DNA from 4 places in the Shewanella baltica genome. Region 2 is predicted to be linked to each of the others. Evidence: predicted binding sites of a transcription regulator. Region 2 holds the regulator's gene; each other region holds the start of a gene.
The links. Region 2 encodes sigma-54, which starts transcription at its own class of promoters, with help from an activator protein. Its sites were predicted from a motif close to GTTGGCACGNNNNTNGNNT; they were not measured.
Positions count from the first base shown of each region.

Region 1 (3,151 bases), 2.8 Mb from region 2:
GTCCCAACCCAGTTCTTTAGGCTCTTTATCTTGTCTCTCTACAGGGCCTGATTTAACAAGTTCTAAGGCTTTAATGCGTTTTGATTCATTACGCTTATAGACAAAATAGGCAGCACCTGCAGTAATAAAGGCGAAGCTTAAGAACGCCATATGTGGCATGCCAGGAACAATACCCATGACAAATAACACTCCGGCGGCGATACCCAATGATTTATGACTGTCAAACATCTGACTCATCATCATTTGGCCCATATCGCCCGATTCATTTTGACGGGTTACCATCAAGGCGGCAGCGATTGACAGTAATAAGCCTGGGATCTGCGCCACCAGACCATCACCGATAGTCAGCAAGGTATAAATTTCAACCGCTTCAGAGAAACTTAAGCCATGCTGAACAATCCCTATGATGAAACCACCTAAGATGTTTATCACTAAAATCATGATACCCGCAACGGCATCACCTTTTACGAATTTTGAAGCACCATCCATCGCGCCATAAAAATCAGCTTCACGAGTCACTTCGGCGCGACGTATTCTTGCTTGGTCTTGGTTTAAGGTTCCAGCATTTAAATCGGCATCAATTGCCATTTGCTTACCTGGCATAGCGTCCAAGGTAAAGCGGGCGCTCACTTCTGCGATACGACCAGCACCTTTAGTCACCACCGCAAAGTTGATAATAATCAAAATGATAAAAACAACTAAACCAACGGCATAGTTACCGCCAATCACCACAGAACCGAAGGCTTCAATCACCTTACCTGCCGCATCACCACCATTATGGCCTTCGAGTAATACCACACGAGTTGAAGCGACGTTGAGTGCAAGTCGTAGTAATGTCGCCACCAGCAATACAGTTGGAAAAGCGGCGAAATCTAATGGTCTATCGGTATAAATAGCGACTAACAATACGATGAGCGCTAAGGCAATGTTGAATGAGAAAAGTATGTCTAATAGAAATGGAGGGATAGGTAAAACAATCATGGCCAATGCAGCAAGCACAACCATAGGCGTACCAATGCCTTTGAATGAGCTCAGCCGCATTTGTTTTACTTGACCAAGAGTCGCTTTAACATCCATTCGCTATAACCTAAATTTTGACGTGTAATAAGCGAAAAGCAAAAAACGCGCCAACAAAATAAATCAGACTAATTAAGAAAAATTATACCAGTGACTTATTGATATAAAGAAGAAATAACAGTGGAATATCCATACAAAGTGACATTGTCTGACTTTCGCTCACGATTGTCAGATGCTGCTAACTTAATATTTTAACTCATCAGGGATGGGCTGATTAAGCGGGACAGGAATAGGTTTGCGACCACGTCCTTTCTGATATTGACGTAACTGGAAAACATAAGCCAAAATCTGTGCCACGGCAGTAAATAGTCCTTCGGGGATTTGTTGATCTAACTTAGTCGTATGGTATATCGCCCTCGCAAGAGGTGGTGCAGAGACAATGGCAATATTGTGTTCGCGAGCAATCTCACGAATTTTAAATGCAACGTCATCAACGCCTTTGGCAATCACAAAGGGAGCGGCGGAGCGCTGTACATCGTATTTAATCGCTACTGCAAAATGCTCGGGGTTAACAACGATGACATCGGCATTGGGTACTTCAGCCATCATTCGACGCTGGGCTAACTCGCGTTGCATCTGTCGTACCCGCCCTTTTACTTCTGGTTTCCCTTCAGTGTCCTTATATTCATCTTTTACTTCTTGTTTGGTCATCTTAAGTTGCTTGTTATGATTCCAAATTTGGAACGGCACATCGATGACGACAATTAATAAAATAGAGGAGCATAACAGGATAAACATCCACACGAGTAAATCTAATGCGTGGTAGACATTACCGGGAAGATGGTCGCTAGACAGCAACATAATATCGTTAAAATAAAAGCTCAGTAATAAATATGCCGAAAATGCCACCACAGAAAACTTGGCAATACCCTTTGTCAGCTCGACTAACGCCTGCACGCCGAACATGCGCTTAAAACCCGCTGCGGGGCTCATTTTACTGGCCTTTGGCATCATAGCTTGGGTCGAGAAATTCATCCCACCTAAGGCAACGTTACCAATAAAAGCAACGACTACGATCAACAGCATAATTTTTGCCATGGGCCAGGCGATTTCGCTCGCAACAACGCCCCAGACATTGAACATTTCTTCAGTATCAAAGATTTGCGCCCTGTCCATGGTAAAAACCGTCTCAAACACCCGAGTTAAACTCGTGGCAAGACTCGGACCGAGCATATAAAAACCACATGCTGCCGAAATTAATACTGCTGCTGTACCAAGTTCTTTCGAACGCGCAATCTGCCCTTTTTCCCGCGCCTGTTCAAGACGCCTCCCAGTGGGCTCCTCACTGCGTTCACCGCTTGATTCTTCAGCCATGGGCTGCTCCTAATACCGTCATATCAAGCCATCTGCGTTACATTGAAGCGCTAACATATCGCAAAGCAGCACTTGAGCCGCGGCCCATACTTCATCAAAATGCTCCATGACTGGTGTTAAGGTTAACCAAAGAATAAACAGCCCGCCAATCATAGTGATCGGAAAACCAATAGAGAAAATGTTTAACTGCGGCGCGGCGCGGGTCATCACCCCGAAGGACAAATTGACTAACAACAAGGCGATAATCGCGGATATCGACATAGTTAATGCAGCACCAAACATATACGAGCCCCAATCTGCTAAAGCACGGTAGCTAGTGAGTGTTAATCCTTGATTAGAAATGGGTAGGGTCTCAAAGCTCGCCACCAACATACGGATCATCAACAGATGGCCATCTACGGCTAAGAAGATCAATGTCGCCAATAATAGAAAAAAGTTACCAATAACCGGCGTTTGCTGACCTGAACCTGGATCAACCATAGAGGCAAAACCGAGGCTGGTTTGCATACCAATAATCTGCCCAGTTAATACAAAAACTTGCATCACCATTTGAGTCACAAACCCCATGGCAACACCAATAATAATTTGCTGCGCGGTGATAAATACTGCGCTGAGTGAAAATAAATCGGCATTTTGAACGGGAGGAAGAACTGGCGCTATCGCAAAGGTAATCGCCATCGCCAATAATAAGCGTACGCGGCTTGAGGTAGTTGCCGCCCCAAATACCACCATGACCATTAACATACTCGCGACCCGAAAT
Region 1 covers NZ_UGYM01000002.1:1,190,916-1,194,066, reverse strand. Annotated here, with positions in the region: gene flhA (flagellar biosynthesis protein FlhA) at 1-1,077, opposite strand, end outside; gene flhB (flagellar biosynthesis protein FlhB) at 1,261-2,391, opposite strand; gene fliR (flagellar biosynthetic protein FliR) at 2,410-3,151, opposite strand, start outside.
Region 1: the regulator sigma-54 is predicted to act here: its motif matches at 1,114-1,132, upstream of flhA (flagellar biosynthesis protein FlhA).

Region 2 (3,151 bases):
TTCGTTACGATATGGCGAGCCGCACCCTGACACTTAAAGGCAAAGCCTCGTTAGATCAAGCGGGCAGCCAAGTGACGGGTAATTTGATCCGCTACAACATCATCCAGCAAAAATTGATTGCTGAGAGCACCGGCAGTGGTGACGATCGCGTGATAACGATTATTCAGCCAGAAAGCTATCAAGATGATGCCAAACCAGACGCGCCAGCAGATAAACCTGTGAAAAAGCAGGACTCTAAATGACCCAAATCACCCTAAGAGCACAAAATCTGGCGAAGAGTTACAAGAGTCGCCAAGTGGTTAAAGACGTTAGTCTGACGGTAAAAACCGGTCAAGTCGTTGGCCTACTCGGCCCGAACGGCGCGGGTAAAACCACAACCTTTTACATGGTCGTTGGTCTGGTTAAAAGCGATAAAGGCCATATCTTTATCGACGATGATGATTTAACCGCAGATCCTATGCACCTGCGTGCCCGCAAAGGCATAGGTTACTTGCCGCAGGAAGCCAGTATCTTCCGTAAACTGACCGTCCATGACAACATCATGGCCGTGCTGCAAACGCGTAAAGAACTGAAAAAAGAGCAAAGGGAAGAAGAGCTAGAACATCTGCTTGAAGAGTTCCACATCACCCATATCCGTGACAGCCAAGGCATGTCATTGTCGGGCGGTGAACGTCGCCGTGTCGAAATTGCGCGGGCGTTAGCAGCAAATCCTAAGTTCATTTTGCTCGATGAACCCTTTGCTGGTGTCGATCCGATTTCGGTTATCGACATTAAAAAGATTATCGAACAGCTCAAAAGTCGTGGCCTTGGCGTGTTGATCACAGACCACAATGTCCGTGAGACATTAGATGTGTGTGAACATGCCTATATCGTGAGTCACGGAAACTTGATTGCCGAAGGAACACCCGCAGAGATCTTAGACAATCAGCAAGTTAGGGCTGTGTACTTAGGTGAACAATTCAGGCTATAGTTAATCAAGCGGAGCCAATGCAGGCAATTTATGCCAACATTGGACTCCACTCAAGATGATAACAAGCGACCTCATCCAACAATAATAACGTAGGGATCAGCGGTAACATGAAAGCGTCACTCCAGCTCAAACTGGGTCAACAGTTAACCATGACGCCACAATTACAACAGGCCATACGTCTGTTGCAACTGTCGTCATTAGAACTGCAGCAAGAGATCCAGCAAGCCTTAGATTCTAATCCCCTTCTCGAGCTGGAAGAGGATCAATTCGACGCCACTAAAGACCCTGTAAACCAAACGCTATCCGATACGGATTTCAGTGAATCTAGCACCCTGCCGCCAGAAAAAGACAGCTCCACCATAGACACGGCAGAGTCGCTCACGAAAGAGTCCATGCCCGACGAACTCCCCATGGACACCACATGGGATGAAGTGTTCACCGCCTCACCCAATTCTGGCCCCGGCGGCAGTCGTGAAGACGATATGCCCTTCCAAGGTGAGACCAGTGAAGGCTTGTATGAACACTTAGAATGGCAAAAAAACCTCACGCCGTTTTCTGAAACCGATTTAGCCATTGCCACCGCCATTATTGATGCCATCGACGATCAAGGCTATCTCACCCAAAGCACTGACGAAATCCTCGAAGCCATGGGCAATTCGGAGGTCGAGCTCGACGAAGTCGAAGCCGTACTCAAGCGCATTCAACATTTTGATCCCATTGGTGTTGCCGCCCGCGATTTAAGCGAGTGCCTGTTGATCCAACTGTCGCATTTCGCCGCTGACACGCCCAACCTAGAAAACGCCCGCATGCTGATCAAAGATCATTTAGATCTGATCGCCACCCGCGATTTTAGATTGTTGATGCGTAAGACTAAATTAAAAGAGGATGAGTTAAGAGACGGCATCGCGCTTATCCAAACCCTCAATCCCCGCCCAGGTTTATTGATTACGCCCAACGATGACGAATACGTCATCCCAGATGTGTCAGTGTCGAAGAAAAATGGCCGCTGGGTGGTTGAGCTGAATCCTGACTGCATGCCAAAAATCAATGTAAACCAACATTATGCCTCGATGGCGCGCAGCACTAAAAGCCAAGCCGATAGCCAATTTATTCGTGGTCATCTGCAAGAGGCTAAATGGTTTATCAAGAGTTTAGAGAGCCGTAATGATACCCTGTTGAAGGTGGCGAACTGTATCGTCCAATATCAGCAAGGTTTCTTTGAATACGGTGAAGAAGCCATGAAACCTATGGTGCTTAACGATATTGCCGAAGCGGTAGAAATGCATGAGTCGACCATCTCACGAGTGACGACACAGAAATACATGCATACCCCTAAGGGACTTTTTGAACTAAAATACTTCTTCTCTAGCCACGTCGGTACTGACGATGGTGGGGAGTGCTCATCCACAGCAATCAGAGCCTTCATTAAGAAACTGGTTGCAGCGGAAAACCAGAAAAAACCATTGAGCGACAGTAAGATGGCGCAACTTCTGGCAGAACAAGGGATCAACGTAGCCCGCAGAACCATTGCGAAGTACCGAGAGGCTATGCTCATTCCGCCTTCTAATCAGCGTAAAAGTTTATAACCTACAGTGGATATCGGAGGACGTTTCTATGCAAATAAACCTGAGTGGACACCATGTCGAAATTACCGAATCGTTACGCGCATATGTAGAAGAAAAGTTTTCAAAACTTGAACGCCATTTCGAACAGATCAATAATGTGCACGTTGTGCTCAATGTCGAGAAAATGCAACAGATTGCCGAAGCGAGAATAAATCTTATCGGTGGTGAAGTTTTTGCTACTTCAGAGCATGCTGACATGTATGCCGCTATAGACGCCCTGATTGACAAGCTTGATCGTCAGGTTATTAAACACAAAGAGAAGTTAACAAAACACTAATAATGGAACTTTGTACCATACTGCGGCCGGAGTGCACTACCTGCGCCACTCCGGGCAGCAAGAAAAAGGTACTGGAACTCATCAGCGACTTAGTCGCTGCCCAGTACCCGACCCTCTCATCTCAAGAGATATTCGAAAGCCTAGTGGCGCGCGAAAAGATGGGGAGCACAGGTATAGGTAACGGCATCGCCATTCCACATGGTCGACTAGCCGATATAGATCAGCCCATTGCCATACTCATTAAGTGTGAAGAGCCGATAGCATTCGATGCTATCGATA
Region 2 covers NZ_UGYM01000002.1:4,035,896-4,039,046, forward strand. Annotated here, with positions in the region: gene lptA (lipopolysaccharide transport periplasmic protein LptA) at 1-242, shown strand, start outside; gene lptB (LPS export ABC transporter ATP-binding protein) at 239-970, shown strand; gene DYH48_RS18090 (RNA polymerase factor sigma-54) at 1,078-2,556, shown strand; gene hpf (ribosome hibernation promoting factor) at 2,585-2,872, shown strand; gene ptsN (PTS IIA-like nitrogen regulatory protein PtsN) at 2,875-3,151, shown strand, end outside.

Region 3 (3,151 bases), 990 kb from region 2:
AATGGAATCGAGCGAATTGGTTCACGTATGGGGAAACCTCAAGTGACAGGGCAATATCTGCAGGAGAATATGGTTTTTTCAGCATCTATCAGTGTGGTATTTGATCTCGATGTTAAGTGATAGTTTTACTACAAAAGTCCGGATTGACACAAATAGTTATCGCGACATCAAAAATTTCACAAGAGGTGTCTCGATAAACTTAGCTAAAAAGTGGAAAATGGAACTTCAAGATTGGATGTCTGTAATGATCCTGTTTATGACCACTTTTCTTGTTACTGGATAATTACAAACGAAGTATATTTCGAACTTAAGTAATGTCTTTTAGTTCTGCATTCGAATAATAAAGGAATTATTGTGCATATTATTATTGGATTTTTAACGGCATTAGCAACAGTGCTTTTTGCATTGGATAGATTGGGGATTGACATAGGCTGGTTTAACCCGTGGGCTTGGCAGCGTCGCCGCGCATGGTTAAAGCAATCAACTGGACATCCCGCCTATGGTCTTAATAAGCCAATTGATGCAATTGCTTTGATAGCAACTGCAGCAGCGAAAATTGACGGTGATCTTTCAATTGAAGAAAAAGAAAAACTAAAGGTTATATTTCAAAAGACGTTCAATCAGTCTGAAAAAGATGCTGTACAACTGATTGGTGCAAGTGTTTATCTTTTAGGATCAGGAGAAGATGTTTTTCAAGCACCTGAGAAAGTATTAAAACTTTCACTAGAGAGCTTTTCTGAGGCACAAAGAACATCCTCAATAGAGTTAATTTCAGAAATAATAAATGTAGGCGGCCAACCATCTGAGGTTCAAACAGTTTTCTTCAAGAAAGTCAAAAAAATCATGACGTCAAATGCTAGTAGAAATGAGTGGTAGATAATTTAGCTTTGGCTTGAATAATAAATACGAGTATATCGAGACATCCATAGTCAAATTTTGCTCCGAAAAGACAAATAGGTAAAACTTTACCAACGACTGGCCTGCATTGTGGTTGGAGAAGTAAGAATCGAGAGCTAAAAAGATGCCACTACAAGGGGTTAGTGGCATAAATGCATAAGTCGGGCACAAGCTTAAAAGGGTGGGTAGAAGACTGACATCTTGGCTGGGAACCGTTGCAACATCAGTCTCTACGCCGGGAAGTTAGTAAAACCTTTGGGTATAGAGTGGTAAAGCGGCGCGTTATTCCATGCTTACTGGGCCGTCGATTTTGTTAAATTTCACATCGCCAGAACCTGCCGCAAGAATCGTTAATCCCTTAGTATTAAAGACATTAATGTTGCCTGAGCCATCTGTGATGGTCACTGGGCTCTGCACATTGGCGACTTCGATGTTGCCTGAACCGTCATCGATGGCGATATTGCCGCGAACATCAATCACCTTGATGGCACCAGAGCCATCTTCAACGGTTAGGTTGCCGTTGATTTGACTGACTTCAATATCACCAGAGCCATCATCAATGCTGACATTGTTACCGCCGTTGATGATGAGTTCGCCTGAACCGTCTTTGACATTGATATCTGCTGTCATCTTGCTGATCAAAATGGCGCCTGAGCCGTCATCGATATCCAGTGCTAAATTCGCAGGCAATTGAAGTTTTAGATCGATATAGGGCGAGTAATTATTAAAACCGCTTTGTTCAAAATCGGCCTTGAGTTTGGCTTTGTTAGCCTTTTTCTCAAGGGTGAGAATGACTTTGCTGTCGTCGTTACCGTCCTTATTACTATAGATGTCGGCGACGAGTTTAATTTGGGTAAGGCCTTCGACACCGATAATTTCGAGGCTGCCTGCGCCAGTCTCGGCAATCAGGCCTTGCAAGTCTTGGCTATCGAGTGTGAGTTCGCGTTGCTGGTGGTCTAAATCCGGCATGCCAGCGGCGTTGACATTAATAATGCAGCCGGTGAGCGATACCCCTGCGGTAAACACCAATATAAAAGCGAGGGTGAATATAAATGGGCGTAGTGACATGTTAGCTTCCTTGTTTATCTGGCACTCGTTATTCGTGTGAGTGCTGAGTCGTCTTGCGATGGATAAGACATTGCACAGCCCATGCCAATTTTAAGTTTCATTTATAATCAATGATTTAAAATAAAAGTGTCCGCGCTTGGCTGTGTGGACATGTCCGCCTAATGAGGGATTTACTCACAGATTAGTGAAATTGCTCATTTATTGAGTTAGCTTGAGCCTCATAGGTCTGGCCGAGCAAACATACAGACAATACAAAAAATACAAAAAACATAAGAAGGGATGCAGATGGATTATTTAACGACGAACAAGACGGCTTGGGATGCGCGCACTCGGGTACATTTAACCTCGGATTTTTACGATGTGGCGGGCTTCCTGCGTGGGAATTGCTCATTACGGGAAATCGAGCTTAGCGAGCTGGATGTGGCAGGGAAAAGCTTGCTGCATCTGCAATGCCATTTTGGCTTAGATACCCTGTCGTGGGCGCGCATGGGCGCTAAAGTACTGGGCGTTGATTTGTCTGAGGTGGCGATTGATGAAGCACAAAAGCTGGCGCAGCAGACACAATTGTCCGCCGAGTTTATTTGTAGCGATGTTTACAGTGTGGCGAGCAAGGTTGAGCCGCAAGATATTGTTTTTACGTCCTATGGTGCCATTGTGTGGCTGCCAGATTTAACCCTGTGGGCGCAGACGGTTGCTGACTGTTTAAAACCCGGCGGACAGTTTTACATGGCCGAGTTTCATCCGGCGCAGCAGTTGTTCGATGGTTATAGCTATTTTAATCGGGGTGAGCCAGATATAGAGCAGGAAGGCACTTATACCGAAAATGCCGGTGATGATCAGCAAACCTTAATGTGTTGGTCACACAGTTTATCGGAAGTGATCAATGCGTTATTGCAGGCGGGCTTAGTGTTGGAGTTCTTCCACGAATTTGATTTCAGCCCGTACAACTGTTTCGAAGGGCTCGAAGCGCAAGCCGATGGTCGTTATGTGTTAACACACCAAGGGCAGAATGTGCCCTTGGTGTATAGCATAAGTGCTCGTAAGCCCGCGTAATCCTAGCCGTTTGTGTTGGCGAGGATTAACGACTACGGTAAACCGGATACTTAAGGTAACGGTTATCGTAGTAAGGGCTGCGTTCATAGAACCAGCGCAGGCGTGCCTCGGGATCGGCGGCAAATTCGGCGTT
Region 3 covers NZ_UGYM01000002.1:5,026,894-5,030,044, forward strand. Annotated here, with positions in the region: gene DYH48_RS22420 (SIMPL domain-containing protein) at 1-120, shown strand, start outside; gene DYH48_RS22425 (hypothetical protein) at 355-876, shown strand; gene DYH48_RS22430 (DUF4097 family beta strand repeat-containing protein) at 1,180-1,965, opposite strand; gene DYH48_RS22435 (class I SAM-dependent methyltransferase) at 2,251-3,018, shown strand; gene DYH48_RS22440 (M14 family metallopeptidase) at 3,044-3,151, opposite strand, start outside.
Region 3: the regulator sigma-54 is predicted to act here: its motif matches at 2,036-2,054, upstream of DYH48_RS22430 (DUF4097 family beta strand repeat-containing protein).

Region 4 (3,151 bases), 3.0 Mb from region 2:
CCCCACCTTGAGCACACCGCGGGTCGCATCATTTAAGTTATGCACGCTGGCTATCGCTTGTTCAGCGTCACGCAGCAATTCTTCACCTTGCAGATACAGCAAATGCCCTGCTTCAGTCAGGCTTAAGCTGCGGGTGGTACGTTGGATTAATTGAACACCAAGTCTATGTTCAAGATCGGCGACTTGTGTACTGACCTTAGACTTAGAGATCCCAAGCCTTCTTGCGGCGGCACTAAAACTACCAGCTCTGGCCACATGAGTAAAAATCGCAATAGGTTCTAACAGTTCTAACATGGAAGTCGCCTTAAGCTGTTTACGACAATGATATTAACTTTCGGTGAGTAGCAGTGGTTAGCGTAATTATCGCTTAAAAATAACCATAGCATTGATATCTCGCATTAAAGTGATATAACGCAGAGATTTAGACCGAAAAAGTCCACTAAAGTAGGGTGTTATATCTGACTGATATGCCAGCTTTTAATTATATTTTAAGAGTATACCAAATATTCGTCTCTAGACTGTAACATTCCGAACTAAATCGCTGCAAGCCAAGCCTACAAGCCACATCGACTTGGCCATAAGGGTTTTGCCACGACTAAACATTAGCCAATAAAAAAGCCCCTAGGCGATAAATTAACTAGGGGCGTAGCATTCAAATTTGACTCATGCACAAGGAGATAGAAGTTATTGCAGTTAAAACTCAGGGCTATTCACAAAAACTATTAGTAAGGACGATTTACAAGAACTATTCACGCAGCTCCTTGGTTGAGTTTTGTGTCAACGCATAAGGCGCGAGTTCTGGTACCTCTTGGCGTAATTGATTTTCAAGCACTAACAGATTTTCAAATCGGTCGCACAAACGGTCAGCTTTAGCTTCCAGTCCCTTAGATTGACTCTCAATTTGTTGCTCAATATCTTGTCCTAAGTTGTCCATTTTTTTGGAGAAGGCATCCATCTTGGCTTCAAAACTATCACCGTCACCCGACATGATTTGGCCACCTATGGTCATCATAATGGTGCCCACTGAGTTCTGAACAATTTGCTCCATTTCCTGCTCGAATTCGTCGTTAAAGGTGTTCTGAATTGAGTCTTCCGTCGCACCGAGATAGAAGCTATCGCCATGACGGTAGGCCACTGAATCAACGCGCTTTTGGACACCTGCCATCATTTCATCGAATTTAGCACCGGCCGCATCGCCCATTAAAGGGGTTAACGCCATGCTCACCGCTTGGGACGCTAATGCGACGGCCTCGTTCACGACTTCAATCACTTCAGGCACTTGCGTCGACACTTCATCGGCGTATTGAGTCACTAGCTTTTTTTGCTTATCGGTTAAGCTTACTTGTTTACCCTCAACAAATAACTTATCGACTTCGATGCGATACTTTTCTGTACCCTTCTCGCTCATGACTAATTTTTTAGGCTCAACCATAACGTCATAATTTAAAGAGACTTCACAGCGGTCATCGACTTTAGGTTCAGTTTGCGCTTGCGCCAACTGTAGGCTAGATGCCCCTAAAATCACGCCGGATAAAGCAAATCCAGTTAATAGCTTATTTAATTTCATGTTGTTCGTCCTTTAATCTGAATAATTCGATAAACCTAAACTACTGAATAGCTTAAAGCAGGAGACGTGCCAACATTATAACAATATGATTATATTGGATTTAGGAAAGTTAGCACTAAAAGGTCATTAGCGAAATTCGCTAACTTTTAGTCTGATAGTGCTAATAAAAACGAGAGGTAAAGCTAGAAAATAGATCGGCCAAGACGCTGACTTAAGTGCTCAAGCATGGCAGTGCCAGCAAGTGAATTGCCATTGCCATCGAGTTCTGGCGACCAAACACAAATCGACAGTTCCCCAGGAATAACGGCAATGATGCCACCACCGACGCCACTTTTACCTGGCATACCAACACGATAGGCAAACTCACCTGCACCATCGTATAGGCCCGAGGTCGCCAACAGGGCATTAAGCTGCCGAGTTTGCACCTGAGAGATAAGCTCAGTCCCCGTGATACTTTTGCCGCGATTAGCCAAGTACAACATGGCCTTGGACAAGTCAGCACAATTCATCTTCAAGGCGCAATAATGAAAATACGTGCGCAGCACAGTATCGACATCGCCTTGAAAATTACCAAAGGACTTCATCAAATAAGCAATCGCCGCATTGCGCGCACTATGCTGATATTCTGAGTCGGCCACTTGTTTGTCGAAACTGACTTTATCGTTTTGGCTTAGTTGCCTGACTAACTCGAGCATTCTGTGTTTAGGTGCACCTAAGCGACTCTGCAATAAGTCAGCAATCACTAACGCACCAGCATTGATAAATGGGTTGCGCGGCTTGCCACGTTCTAACTCGACTTGTACTAAAGAGTTGAATGAATGGCCCGAAGGTTCTTTGCCAACTCGGCTCCAAATTTCGGCTTCTTCATATAAAGTTAACGCTAAGGTTAAGCTGAAAACTTTGGAGATACTTTGAATCGAAAACGGCTCAAGGTAATCGCCCGCACCTAAGGTTTCACCATCAACGGTTGTGACGGCAATGCCTAATTTGCCAGCATCAACGCTGGCCAGTGCGGGGATGTAATCTGCAACCTTTCCTTGGCCGAGCAAGGGTCGAACTTTCTCGACCACTTCCTCAAGTAATGCCAACTCGGGCATTAACCCCACCAAATGTCGTACAGTTCGCTAACTTCAACCTGAGAAACTTTTTGGTTCGCCCAGAATGCCTTAACTGCAGCAATATCTTCTTCGGTACATTTGCCGATCGTTTGGGTTGCGATAATGCCTTCCCATTCGATGTGACCGCCGCCATGGAAACCTAACTTACGGGTTTCGATCACTTCATCGATGAATTTATCTACAGTTGCATCGATATCGGCTTCAGATACTGATGCATCAAAAGTCCAAGCCATATCAAAACCTAACTCTTGGAATTCATCAACGCGCATTTTCTTACGTAAACGACGGCTACGATTAGTTGCCATAGTGACTTTCCCCGTTGTGTTAAAAAACTAATTAATTAATTGAAATATCTAGATTAAGCGATACGCTCAAACATCAGATCCCATACACCGTGACCCAATCTATGGCCGCGGGCTTCAAACTTTGTCAGTGGGCGATGATCAGGACGTGGCACCACAGTGCC
Region 4 covers NZ_UGYM01000002.1:1,058,643-1,061,793, reverse strand. Annotated here, with positions in the region: gene DYH48_RS04750 (LysR family transcriptional regulator) at 1-294, opposite strand, end outside; gene DYH48_RS04745 (YggN family protein) at 746-1,567, opposite strand; gene glsB (glutaminase B) at 1,750-2,664, opposite strand; gene DYH48_RS04735 (YggL family protein) at 2,664-2,990, opposite strand; gene trmB (tRNA (guanosine(46)-N7)-methyltransferase TrmB) at 3,044-3,151, opposite strand, start outside.
Region 4: the regulator sigma-54 is predicted to act here: its motif matches at 1,623-1,641, upstream of DYH48_RS04745 (YggN family protein).